3 regions of the Streptomyces sp. NPDC059875 genome follow, and region 3 is predicted to be linked to each of the others. Evidence: riboswitches for the same ligand, from Rfam matches in the RefSeq annotation. Region 3 holds a riboswitch; each other region holds the start of a gene.
What was found. Region 3 has a riboswitch for cobalamin ahead of cobN (cobaltochelatase subunit CobN). Riboswitches for the same ligand answer to the same signal wherever they lie in the genome.
Positions count from the first base shown of each region.

Region 1 (3,171 bases), on a different contig from region 3:
GCCCGTGCGGATCGAGCCCGGCCGTCGGCTCGTCCATGATCAGGACCCGGGGCCGCATCGCCACGGCGCCCGCGATCGCCGCCCGCTTCCGCTGCCCGTACGAGAGCAGATGGGTCGGCCGGTCCTCCAGGGCCACGATGTCCAGCGCCTCCAGCGCCTCGCGCACCCGCAGTCGTACCTCCTCCTCCGGCAGCCCCAGATTCATGGGCCCGAACGACACGTCCTGGCCCACCGAGGCCGCGAAGAGCTGGTCGTCCGGGTCCTGGACGACCAGCTGCACGGTCGTCCGCAGCCGGGTCAGCCCCTTCCGGTCGTACGACACGTCCTCGCCGTCCAGCCGGAGCGCGCCACTGCCGCAGCGCAGGCCCCCGCTCAGCAGCCGCAGCATCGTCGTCTTGCCGCCGCCGTTGCGGCCGAGGAGAGCCATCGCCCGGCCCTCCGGCACGGCGAAGTCGATGCCGTCGAGGACGACCGGCCCGTCCTCGTAGGCGAAGGTGGCCTTCACCAGTTCCACGACAGGTGGCTCAGGGCTCACGGCAGGGACCTTTCCAGTACGAGGGTGAGGGCGACGAGACCGGCGAGCAGGCCGGCCGTCGAGGCGAGGAAGCGACCCGAGACCGCGGCCTGGGGCACCAGGACCCGCAGCGTCCCGTCGTACCCCCGCCCGGCGAGCCCGGTCTGCAGGCGCTGCGCCCGGTCGAAGGCGCGGACGAACGCCGTCGCCCCGAGCCCGGCGAGCGAGCGCCAGGTCGCCGCCCGGGTGGTCAGCCCGAGCCGGGCCGCCTGCGCCTGCCGGATCTTGGAGATCGCGTCCAGCAGCAGGAAGCTGATCCGGTACATCACCAGGGCGACGTCCACCACGGGCGCCGGCACCCCCGCCCGTACCAGCCGCGGCAGCACGTCCGAGACGGGCGTGGTGAACGCGAACAGCAGCACGCCCAGGGACGCGGCCGAGGTCCGCAGCAGCAACTCGCCCGCGTGGACCGGGCCGTCCGGCGCGAGGGCGACAAGACCCCGCGCCCCGCCGACCTCGAACAGCAGGGGGATCGCCCCCGTCACGCAGAAGCCCAGGGGAATGCGGAACGCGCGCCACAGCTGACGCCCCGGCACACCGGCCGGACCGAGGAGGACGGCCAGGGTGGCCGCCGCGACGAGAACGGCCCCGGGCCACGGCGGCAGACAGACCGCGCAGAGCGTCAGGCCGAAACCGAGCACTGCTTTCTCGCACGGGTGACGGCGGCGCCAGCGACTGCTGTGCGCCGCCGCGTCGATCGGCAGCACCTGCTACTCGTCGCCGGCGGTGACGAGCGGCGCCTTCGCCGCCGCCGCGCGCGCCTCACCCTGCCTGCGCCCGCGCCGCAGGCCGAAGTAGTACGCGAGCACTCCGGCCCCGAGCGCGGCCTGCAGGGAGAACAACGCCGACTCGATCTCGCCGGACGGCGGCTCGTACAACGGGCTGAACCACGGCTCGTAATCCGGATCGATCTCGGTGATCGCCGCCTCCGCCTGCCCGTCCGCGCCCGTGAACGGCTCCTCCTTGTCGTCGCCGAGCCCCAGCATGAGCGGGAGCACCGCAAGCGCCGCCACGACGAGCAGCAGCAGCGTGTTGATCTTCGCGTTCCTGCTCATCAGGCGCTCGCCTCCGCCTTCTCGGTCTTCTTTCCGGACGGGAGCAGAACCCCGAGCCGGGTCAGGTCCGCCTTGCTCGACTGCTTGAGCAGGCGCATCACGAGGACCGTGAGCAGTCCCTCGCTGACGGCGAGCGGCAGCTGCGTCACGGCGAAGATCCCGCCGAACTTGGCCAGCGCTCCGGCCACACCGCTGCCCGGGTCGGGGAACGCCAGCGCGAGCTGCACGCTGGTGACGCAGTACGTCGACAGGTCCGCGACGAACGCGCCGAAGAACACGCTCACCATCAGCGGCACGTTGGACCGGCGCAGCAGCCAGTACGTGCCGAAGCCCGCCCACGGTCCGACGATCGCCATCGAGAAGACGTTGGCGCCGAGCGTGGTGAGCCCGCCATGGGCGAGCAGCAGCGCCTGGAAGAGCAGAGTGATCGTGCCCAGAACCGCCATCACGGGCGGCCGGAACAGGATCGCGCCCAGGCCCGTACCGGTGGGGTGCGAGCAACTGCCCGTCACCGACGGGATCTTGAGCGCGGACAGAACGAACGTGAACGCACCGGAGGCACCCAGCAACAGGGTGGACTCGGGGTTGGCCTTGACCTCACGGGTCAGCGCGCGGACACCGTGGACGACGAACGGAGCGGACGCGACGCCCCAGGCGGCCGCGTGCACAGGGGGCAGATACCCCTCGGCTATATGCATGGTTGGGAGACCCTCTCCAGCACCTCGTGGATGGACAACGCACCTTGGCCGGTCTCCTGGCTGACGGGTCATGCCGCCGCGACTCCGCCTTCCCACACCACCGCGGTCTCCCGCGGCGATACAGTGGCTTCCCCGGAGGGATGGAGCCGGACTTCCCGATCACAGTGGCGAGGGCCGCACCGGTACCGCACCGGTTTCCCGTACACCAAGGCGCTGTGACATTAGTGGGTTGACCAGGTACATCACAACACGGAGGCACCTCGGATCGGTGTGTGACGGATCTCCCGCGCGCCCCCTGATGCCCCTTCCGGACTCCGGTCACCCCTTCCGGTACGTGTACGCCTCCGAGGCCACGGCGACCACCGTGTCCAGATCCGCGCCGGCGCTCGCCGTGACGAGGGCGGCGACGGCGCCCTCGACGAACGGGGCGTCCACGAGCCGTGCGCCCTCCGGCAGCTCGTCGCCCTCGGCGAGCAGAGCCTTGACCGTCAGTACGGCGGAGCCCAGGTCGACGAGGAGCGCCACACCCGCCCCCCGGTCGACCCCGCGGGCCGCCTCGACGATCAGCTCGGAGCTGGTACCGAGGCCGCCGTCCGGGGCGCCGCCCGCGGGGGCGATCGGCGCGGTCCCGCCGCCGCCGGCGAGACCCTGGGCCAGGGCGGCGACGGCGGCGGCCACCGCCGCGCTGTGCGAGACCAGCACGATGCCCACCTGCGCGCTCATGCGCCCGCCACCTCCGCGAGGGCGGCGATCAGCAGCGCGGACGAGGTGGCCCCGGGATCCTGGTGGCCGATGGACCGCTCGCCCAGATAGCTCGCCCTGCCCTTGCGCGCCTGGAGGGGGA
Region 1 covers NZ_JBHWJZ010000007.1:156,832-160,002, forward strand. Annotated here, with positions in the region: gene ACFV9D_RS11255 (energy-coupling factor ABC transporter ATP-binding protein) at 1-535, opposite strand, end outside; gene cbiQ (cobalt ECF transporter T component CbiQ) at 532-1,281, opposite strand; gene ACFV9D_RS11265 (energy-coupling factor ABC transporter substrate-binding protein) at 1,285-1,629, opposite strand; gene ACFV9D_RS11270 (energy-coupling factor ABC transporter permease) at 1,629-2,327, opposite strand; cobalamin riboswitch at 2,356-2,580, opposite strand; gene ACFV9D_RS11275 (PTS-dependent dihydroxyacetone kinase phosphotransferase subunit DhaM) at 2,646-3,050, opposite strand; gene dhaL (dihydroxyacetone kinase subunit DhaL) at 3,047-3,171, opposite strand, start outside.
Region 1: another riboswitch for cobalamin. It lies ahead of ACFV9D_RS11270 (energy-coupling factor ABC transporter permease); the one in region 3 lies ahead of cobN (cobaltochelatase subunit CobN).

Region 2 (3,171 bases), on a different contig from region 3:
ACCGGGCCGGTCAGATCGCCTCCGCCGGTCTCGTCTCGCTCGCCCACGGCACCAACGACGCCCAGAAGACCATGGGCATCATCACCCTCGCCCTGGTCGCCGGCGGCATCATCGCCCCCGGCTCCAACCCGCCGGTCTGGGTCATCGTCTCCGCCGGTACGGCGATCGCGCTCGGCACCTACCTCGGCGGCTGGCGCATCATCCGCACGATGGGCAAGGGCCTCACCGACCTCCAGCCGCAGCAGGGCTTCGCCGCCCAGACCAGCGCGGCCACGGTCATCCTGGCCTCCTCCAGCCTCGGCTTCTCCCTCTCGACCACGCACTCCTGCTCCGGCGCCGTCATGGGCGCGGGCCTGGGCCGCAAGGGCGGTGTCGTCCGCTGGTCGACCGCCACCCGGATGTTCGTCGCCTGGGGCCTGACCCTGCCGGCCGCCGGCCTGGTCGGGGCCGGCGCCGAGTACGTCGCCAGCCAGGGCGACTGGGGCGTCTACGCCGTCGCGGCCTTCCTGGTCGCCTCCTGCGTCGCCATCTGGGTCGTCTCCCGCCGCCAGGTGGTCGACCACACCAACGTCAACGACGTCGAGACCGAGCCCGCGGGCGTCGTGACCACCGCCATCGCGGCCGTCACCCCGCCGCCGGCCGGTTCCGTCGCCGCCGTCGCGGACGAGGACCTGAAGACCACCATCCCCTCGCCGGCCCCCGCGGACCCGGCAGCCCCCGCAGCCTCGGCCGCGGTGTAAGGAACGAACGACATGAAGATCGACTGGGCAGCTCTCGGCTCCGTCTTCGGAGTCAGCCTCGTGGCGACCGTCGCCCTCGTGGGCCTCTTCACCCTCGGCATCGTCGGCCTCTCCAAGCAGGAGCAGGCCGCCTCCCAGGGAGGCTCGGCCACCCTGGCTCGCACCGGCGCGTACGCGGCCTTCGCGCTGTGCGCGGCGGCCGTCGCGTACGGGATCTATCTCATCGTGGCCTGACGGGACACGCATCGTCGACCGGGCGGGTCGCACCTTCGGGTGCGGCCCGCCCGTCGTCGTGTCCGCGGGTCCGTGTGGGGCTTCGCACACTGTCCCGCCGCAGGTCAAAGGTGAGTTGACGGGTGTTCGCACAGCGTGGTGGACTTCCGGGGCCATTACGGCGGCAGTAGAGGAAGTCCGGTGCGAATCCGGCGCGGTCCCGCCACTGTGACCGGGGAGTCGATCCCCGGGAGCCAGGAACTCTCACCGCCGGTCACGTCGAGCCAGGGCGCGGACCCTGAGTGAGGACACAGCGCCATGCCCGGCCGCAGTGCAGCCACAGGTGTATTCGCGTACGGCGCCGCCGCCGGTCTGGCCGCGGACCTGATCGTCGGCGACCCCCGCCGCGGCCATCCGGTCGCCGCGTTCGGGCGGGCCGCCGGCTCCGTCGAGAAGCTACTCCGGCGCGACCACCGAGGGTGGGGCGCGCTGCACACCGCCGTCTGCGCCGGCGGTGCCACGGCGGTCGCGGCGCTGGCCGCCCGTACCGTACGCGACCACCCCCGCGCCGCGGTCGCCCTGACCGCCGCCTCCGTCTGGGCCGTCGTCGGCGGTACGACCCTGGGCCGGGAGGCGCGCGCCATCGGCGGGGCCCTGGCCGCCGGAGACCTGGAGGTGGCCCGCGAGCGGCTGCCGCATCTGGTGGGGCGTGATCCGCAGGCCCTGGACGGTCCGGCGATGGCCCGCGCGGTGGTGGAGTCCGTCGCCGAGAACACGTCCGACGCCGTCGTGGGTGCCCTGGTCTGGGGCGCGGTCGCGGGGGTTCCGGGCCTGGTCGGCTTCCGGGCCGTGAACACGCTGGACGCCATGGTCGGCCACAAGTCCCCCACGTACCGGCGCTTCGGCTGGGCCTCGGCCCGGCTCGACGACGTCGTCGGCTGGCCGGGCGCCCGGCTGACCGCCGCGCTCGTGACGGTGGCGGGCGGCGACCCGCGGGGGGCGGCGCGGGCCTGGCGGCAGGACGCGGCCCAGCACCCCAGCCCCAACGCCGGTCCGGTGGAGGCCTCCTTCGCGGGGGCGCTCGGCGTACGGCTCGGGGGCACGCTGTCGTACGGCGGACGGGTCGAGCACCGGCCCGTGCTCAACGGGGAGGGCCGGGCCGTGGAGGTCGGGGACATCGAGCGGGCGGTGCGGCTCTCGCGCCGGGTGACCGCGCTGACGCTGGCGGTGTGTGTGGGTGGACGGCTGGCCGCAAGGGCCATGAAGCGGAGGCGGGCATGAGGGGCGGACCGGGTGGCGGACTGCTGGTCGCGGGGACCACGTCCGACGCGGGCAAGAGCGTCGTCACGGCGGGCATCTGCCGCTGGCTGGTCCGGCAGGGCGTGAGGGTCGCCCCGTTCAAGGGCCAGAACATGTCGCTGAACTCCTTCGTGACGAGGGAGGGCGCGGAGATCGGCCGGGCGCAGGCCATGCAGGCGCAGGCGGCTCGGGTCGAGCCGAGCGCGCTGATGAACCCGGTGCTCCTGAAGCCGGGGAGCGACCGCTCCAGCCAGGTCGTCCTGATGGGCAAGCCGGTGGGCGAACTCAGCGCCCGGGGCTACCACGGAGGGCGGCAGAAGGAGCTCTTCGAGCCGGTGTTGGCGTGCCTGGAGGAGCTGCGGGGCACGTATGACGCCGTGATCTGCGAGGGGGCGGGCAGTCCGGCCGAGATCAATCTGCGGCGCACGGACATCGTGAACATGGGCATCGCGCGGGCGGCTCGGCTGCCCGTGCTCGTGGTCGGCGACATCGACCGGGGCGGGGTGTTCGCCCAGTTCTTCGGCACGACGGCGCTGCTCGCGCCCGAGGACCAGGAGCTGATCGCGGGCTATCTCGTGAACAAGTTCCGCGGTGACGTGACCCTTCTCGAGCCGGGCCTCGACATGCTGCACGGGCTCACCGGGCGCCGCACGTACGGTGTCCTGCCGTACGCGCACGGGCTCGGCATCGACGAGGAGGACGGCCTGCGGGTCTCGCTGCGGGGCGCGGTCCGCGAGTCGGTCGTGGCGCCGCCGGTCGGCGAGGACGTGCTGCGGGTCGCGGTGTGCGCCGTGCCGCTGATGTCGAACTTCACGGACGTGGACGCGCTGGCGGCCGAACCGGGCGTGGTCGTGCGGTTCGTGGACCGGGCCGAGGAGCTCGTCGACGCGGACCTGGTGGTCGTGCCGGGGACCCGGGG
Region 2 covers NZ_JBHWJZ010000023.1:103,938-107,108, reverse strand. Annotated here, with positions in the region: gene ACFV9D_RS26185 (anion permease) at 1-740, shown strand, start outside; gene ACFV9D_RS26180 (hypothetical protein) at 753-974, shown strand; cobalamin riboswitch at 1,095-1,239, shown strand; gene ACFV9D_RS26175 (cobalamin biosynthesis protein) at 1,272-2,234, shown strand; gene ACFV9D_RS26170 (cobyric acid synthase) at 2,231-3,171, shown strand, end outside.
Region 2: another riboswitch for cobalamin. It lies ahead of ACFV9D_RS26175 (cobalamin biosynthesis protein); the one in region 3 lies ahead of cobN (cobaltochelatase subunit CobN).

Region 3 (3,171 bases):
GACAGGCCGGCGTTCTTGCCGGGCAGCCACTCCAGGTTGCCGTGCTTGCCCAGGTGGACCATCGCGTCCGCACCGAAGCCGCCGTCCTCGGCGCGCGCCGCGATCCAGCGGTAGGCGGCCAGGTAGTGGTGGGACGGCGGGAGATCGGGGTCGTGGTAGATCGCGATCGGGTTCTCGCCGAAGCCGCGCGGCGGCTGGATGAGGATCAGCAGGTTCCCGCGCCGCAGGGCGGCGAGGACGATGTCGCCCTCGGGGTTGCGGGACCGGTCCAGGAACATCTCGCCGGGCGCCGGGCCCCAGTGCTCCTCGACGGACTCCCGCAGCTCGGCCGGGAGCTGCTCGTACCAGCGCTTGTAGTCGGCGGCCGGGATGCGGACGGGGTTCTTCGCCAGCTGCTCCTCGGTGAGCCAGTCCTGGTCGTGGCCGCCGGCCTCGATCAGGGCGTAGATCAGCTCGTCGCCGTCGCCCGACACCAGGCCGGGGATGTCCTCGACCGGGCCGAAATCGTAGCCCTCCTCGCGCAGCCGACGCAGCAGCGCGACGGCGGAGGCGGGGGTGTCCAGGCCGACCGCGTTGCCGATCCGGGAGTGCTTGGTCGGGTACGCGGAGAGGACCAGGGCCAGCTTCTTCTCGGCGTTCGGGATGTGCCGCAGGCGGGCGTGGCGGACGGCGATCCCGGCGACGCGGGCCGCGCGCTCGGTGTCGGCTACGTAGGCCGGCAGGCCGTCCTCGTCGATCTCCTTGAAGGAGAACGGGACGGTGATGAGCCGGCCGTCGAACTCAGGGACGGCGACCTGGCTGGCGGCGTCCAGCGGGGACAGCCCCTCGTCGTTCTCCTCCCAGGCCGCGCGCGAGCCGGTGAGGCAGAGCGCCTGCAGGATCGGTACGTCGAGGGCGGCGAGCGCGCCCGCGTCCCAGGCCTCCTCGTCGCCGCCGGCCTGGGCCTCGGCGGGCTTGGTGCCGCCGGCCGCGAGGACGGTGGTGACGATCGCGTCGGTCTCGCGAAGGCGGTCGAGCAGCTCCGGCTCGGGGGCGCGCAGGGAGGCGACGTACAGCGGCAGCGCGCGGGCGCCGGCGTCCTCGATCGCCTCGCAGAGCGAGCCGATGAAGGCGGTGTTCCCGCTCATGTGGTGGGCGCGGTAGTAGAGCACGGCGACGACGGGGCCGTCCGTGACGCGCGGCTCGCGCTCCAGCGGACCCCAGGTCGGCGCGGCGGCCGGGGCCTCGAAGCCGTGGCCGGTGAGCAGCACGGTGTCGGAGAGGAAACGGGCCAGCTGCTCCAGGTTGGCGGGGCCGCCGTGCGCGAGATAGGCGTGGGCCTCGGTCGCGACGCCGACGGGGACGGTGGACGCCTCCATGAGCTGGGCGTCGGGGGCCTGTTCGCCGGAGAGCACGACCAGCGGACGGCCCGTGGCACGCAGCGCGTCCAGGCCGTCCTCCCAGGCCCGCAGGCCGCCGAGGAGGCGTACGAGAACGAGGTCGGCGCCGTCCAGAAGCCCGGGAAGGTCGTCCAGAGCGAGGCGGGAGGGGTTGGCGAACCGGTACTCGACGGGTCCGCCGGCCGCGCGAGCGCTGAGCAGGTCGGTGTCGGAGTGCGACAGCAACAGAATTCGCATGCGTGCGCAGGCCTTCCTCGGGGTTGTCCGCGCCCCGGGTGGTCGTGTGGACGGCAGGAGTTCCTGACTCACCGGGTCGCTGGTGCGACCTGGCTCACAGTGGCGGGACCGCGCCGGATTCTCACCGGGCTTCCTCCCCGGGGTCCTGGGACCCCATGCCGTTCTGCATAGTAGATCCTGTGCCCCGCGGGCCGGGGGGTTGGCCGGATCACACCCGGTGGTCAGCCGGATTCACGTCGGTATGCTCGCCGCCATGCCGCCCACCCCACCCATCCCGCCCGACCGGGGCGAACCTCTCATACGGGACCGTGGCGACGCCTGCCCCGGGGCGCTCCGACTGCACTCCGCCGACGACGGCCGCCTGGCCCGACTGCGCCTGCCCGCAGGCCTGTTGACGTCTCATCAGGTCGAGGTTCTGGCGTCTGCGGCGGAGGCCCTGGGCGACGGACGGGTCAGTGTCACCTCCCGGGGGAACGTGGAGCTGCGCGGCCTCGGAGAGGGCTGCGGAGCCGAGCTGGCGGAGCTGCTCGCGGAAGCCGGCCTGCTGCCCTCCGCGACCCACGAGCGGATCCGGAACGTGGTGGCCTCGCCGGCCGCCGGACTGGACGGACTCGGCAGCGGAGACGTGCAGTTGTGGGCGCGCGAGCTGGACGCGCTGCTATGCGCGCGGGAGTGGACGGCGGCCCTTTCCGGCCGTTTCCTCTTCGTCCTGGACGACGGCCGTGGGGATGTGGCCGGCCTCGGCGGAGATGTGACCTTGCTCGCAGCGGCGTCCTCGGCGGACGGCGAGGGTACGGACGGGGCCACGGCGCTCCTGCGCGTCGGCGCCCAGTTCTTCCGGGTCGCCGCCACCGACGCCCCCGGCGCCGCGCTCGCCGCCGCCGACGCCTTCCTCGAAGCCGCGCGGGCGGCCGGGAACGGAGCCTGGCGGGTGCGGGAGCTCCCCGAGGGCGTGGAGCCCGACGTGGCCGCGGCCTTGCGCCGAGCGTGCGTCGCCGCACAGTCCATCGACCGCTCGCCCGAACCCGCACAGTCCATCAACCGCTCGCCCGTCGCCGCACAGTCGGTCGCCGGGCGAGCCCCGCACACCCCCTCCGCCGGGCCCCTGCCCGGCGTCGTCGGGCACGACGGCCGGTGGGCGGTCTGCGTCGGCGTGCCGCTCGGGCGGCTGACCGCCGCCCAACTGCGCGCCCTCGCGCCCGACGCGGCCGGGGAACTCCGGCTCACCCCCTGGCGCGGAGCCGTCGTGACCGGATTCGGCGGCCGCGCCGCCGCCGAGGAGCGGCGCGAGGCGCTCGCGGCCGCCGGGCTGATCACCCGCCCCGCCGACCCCTGGACCGGCGTCGGCGCCTGCACCGGCCGGCCCGGCTGCGCGAAGTCCCTCGCCGACGTCCGGGCGGACGCCACCCCGGGCGACGGCGGGCTGCCGGTCCACTTCTCCGGCTGCGAGCGCCGCTGCGGCCACCCGCAGGGCGCCCACGGCACCTGGGTCGACGTCGTCGCCACCGGCGAGGACGCCTACCTCGTGGACGGGCGCCCCACTCCCCGTACAGAC
Region 3 covers NZ_JBHWJZ010000014.1:93,735-96,905, reverse strand. Annotated here, with positions in the region: gene cobN (cobaltochelatase subunit CobN) at 1-1,616, opposite strand, end outside; cobalamin riboswitch at 1,653-1,792, opposite strand; gene ACFV9D_RS18975 (cobalamin biosynthesis protein CobG) at 1,858-3,171, shown strand, end outside.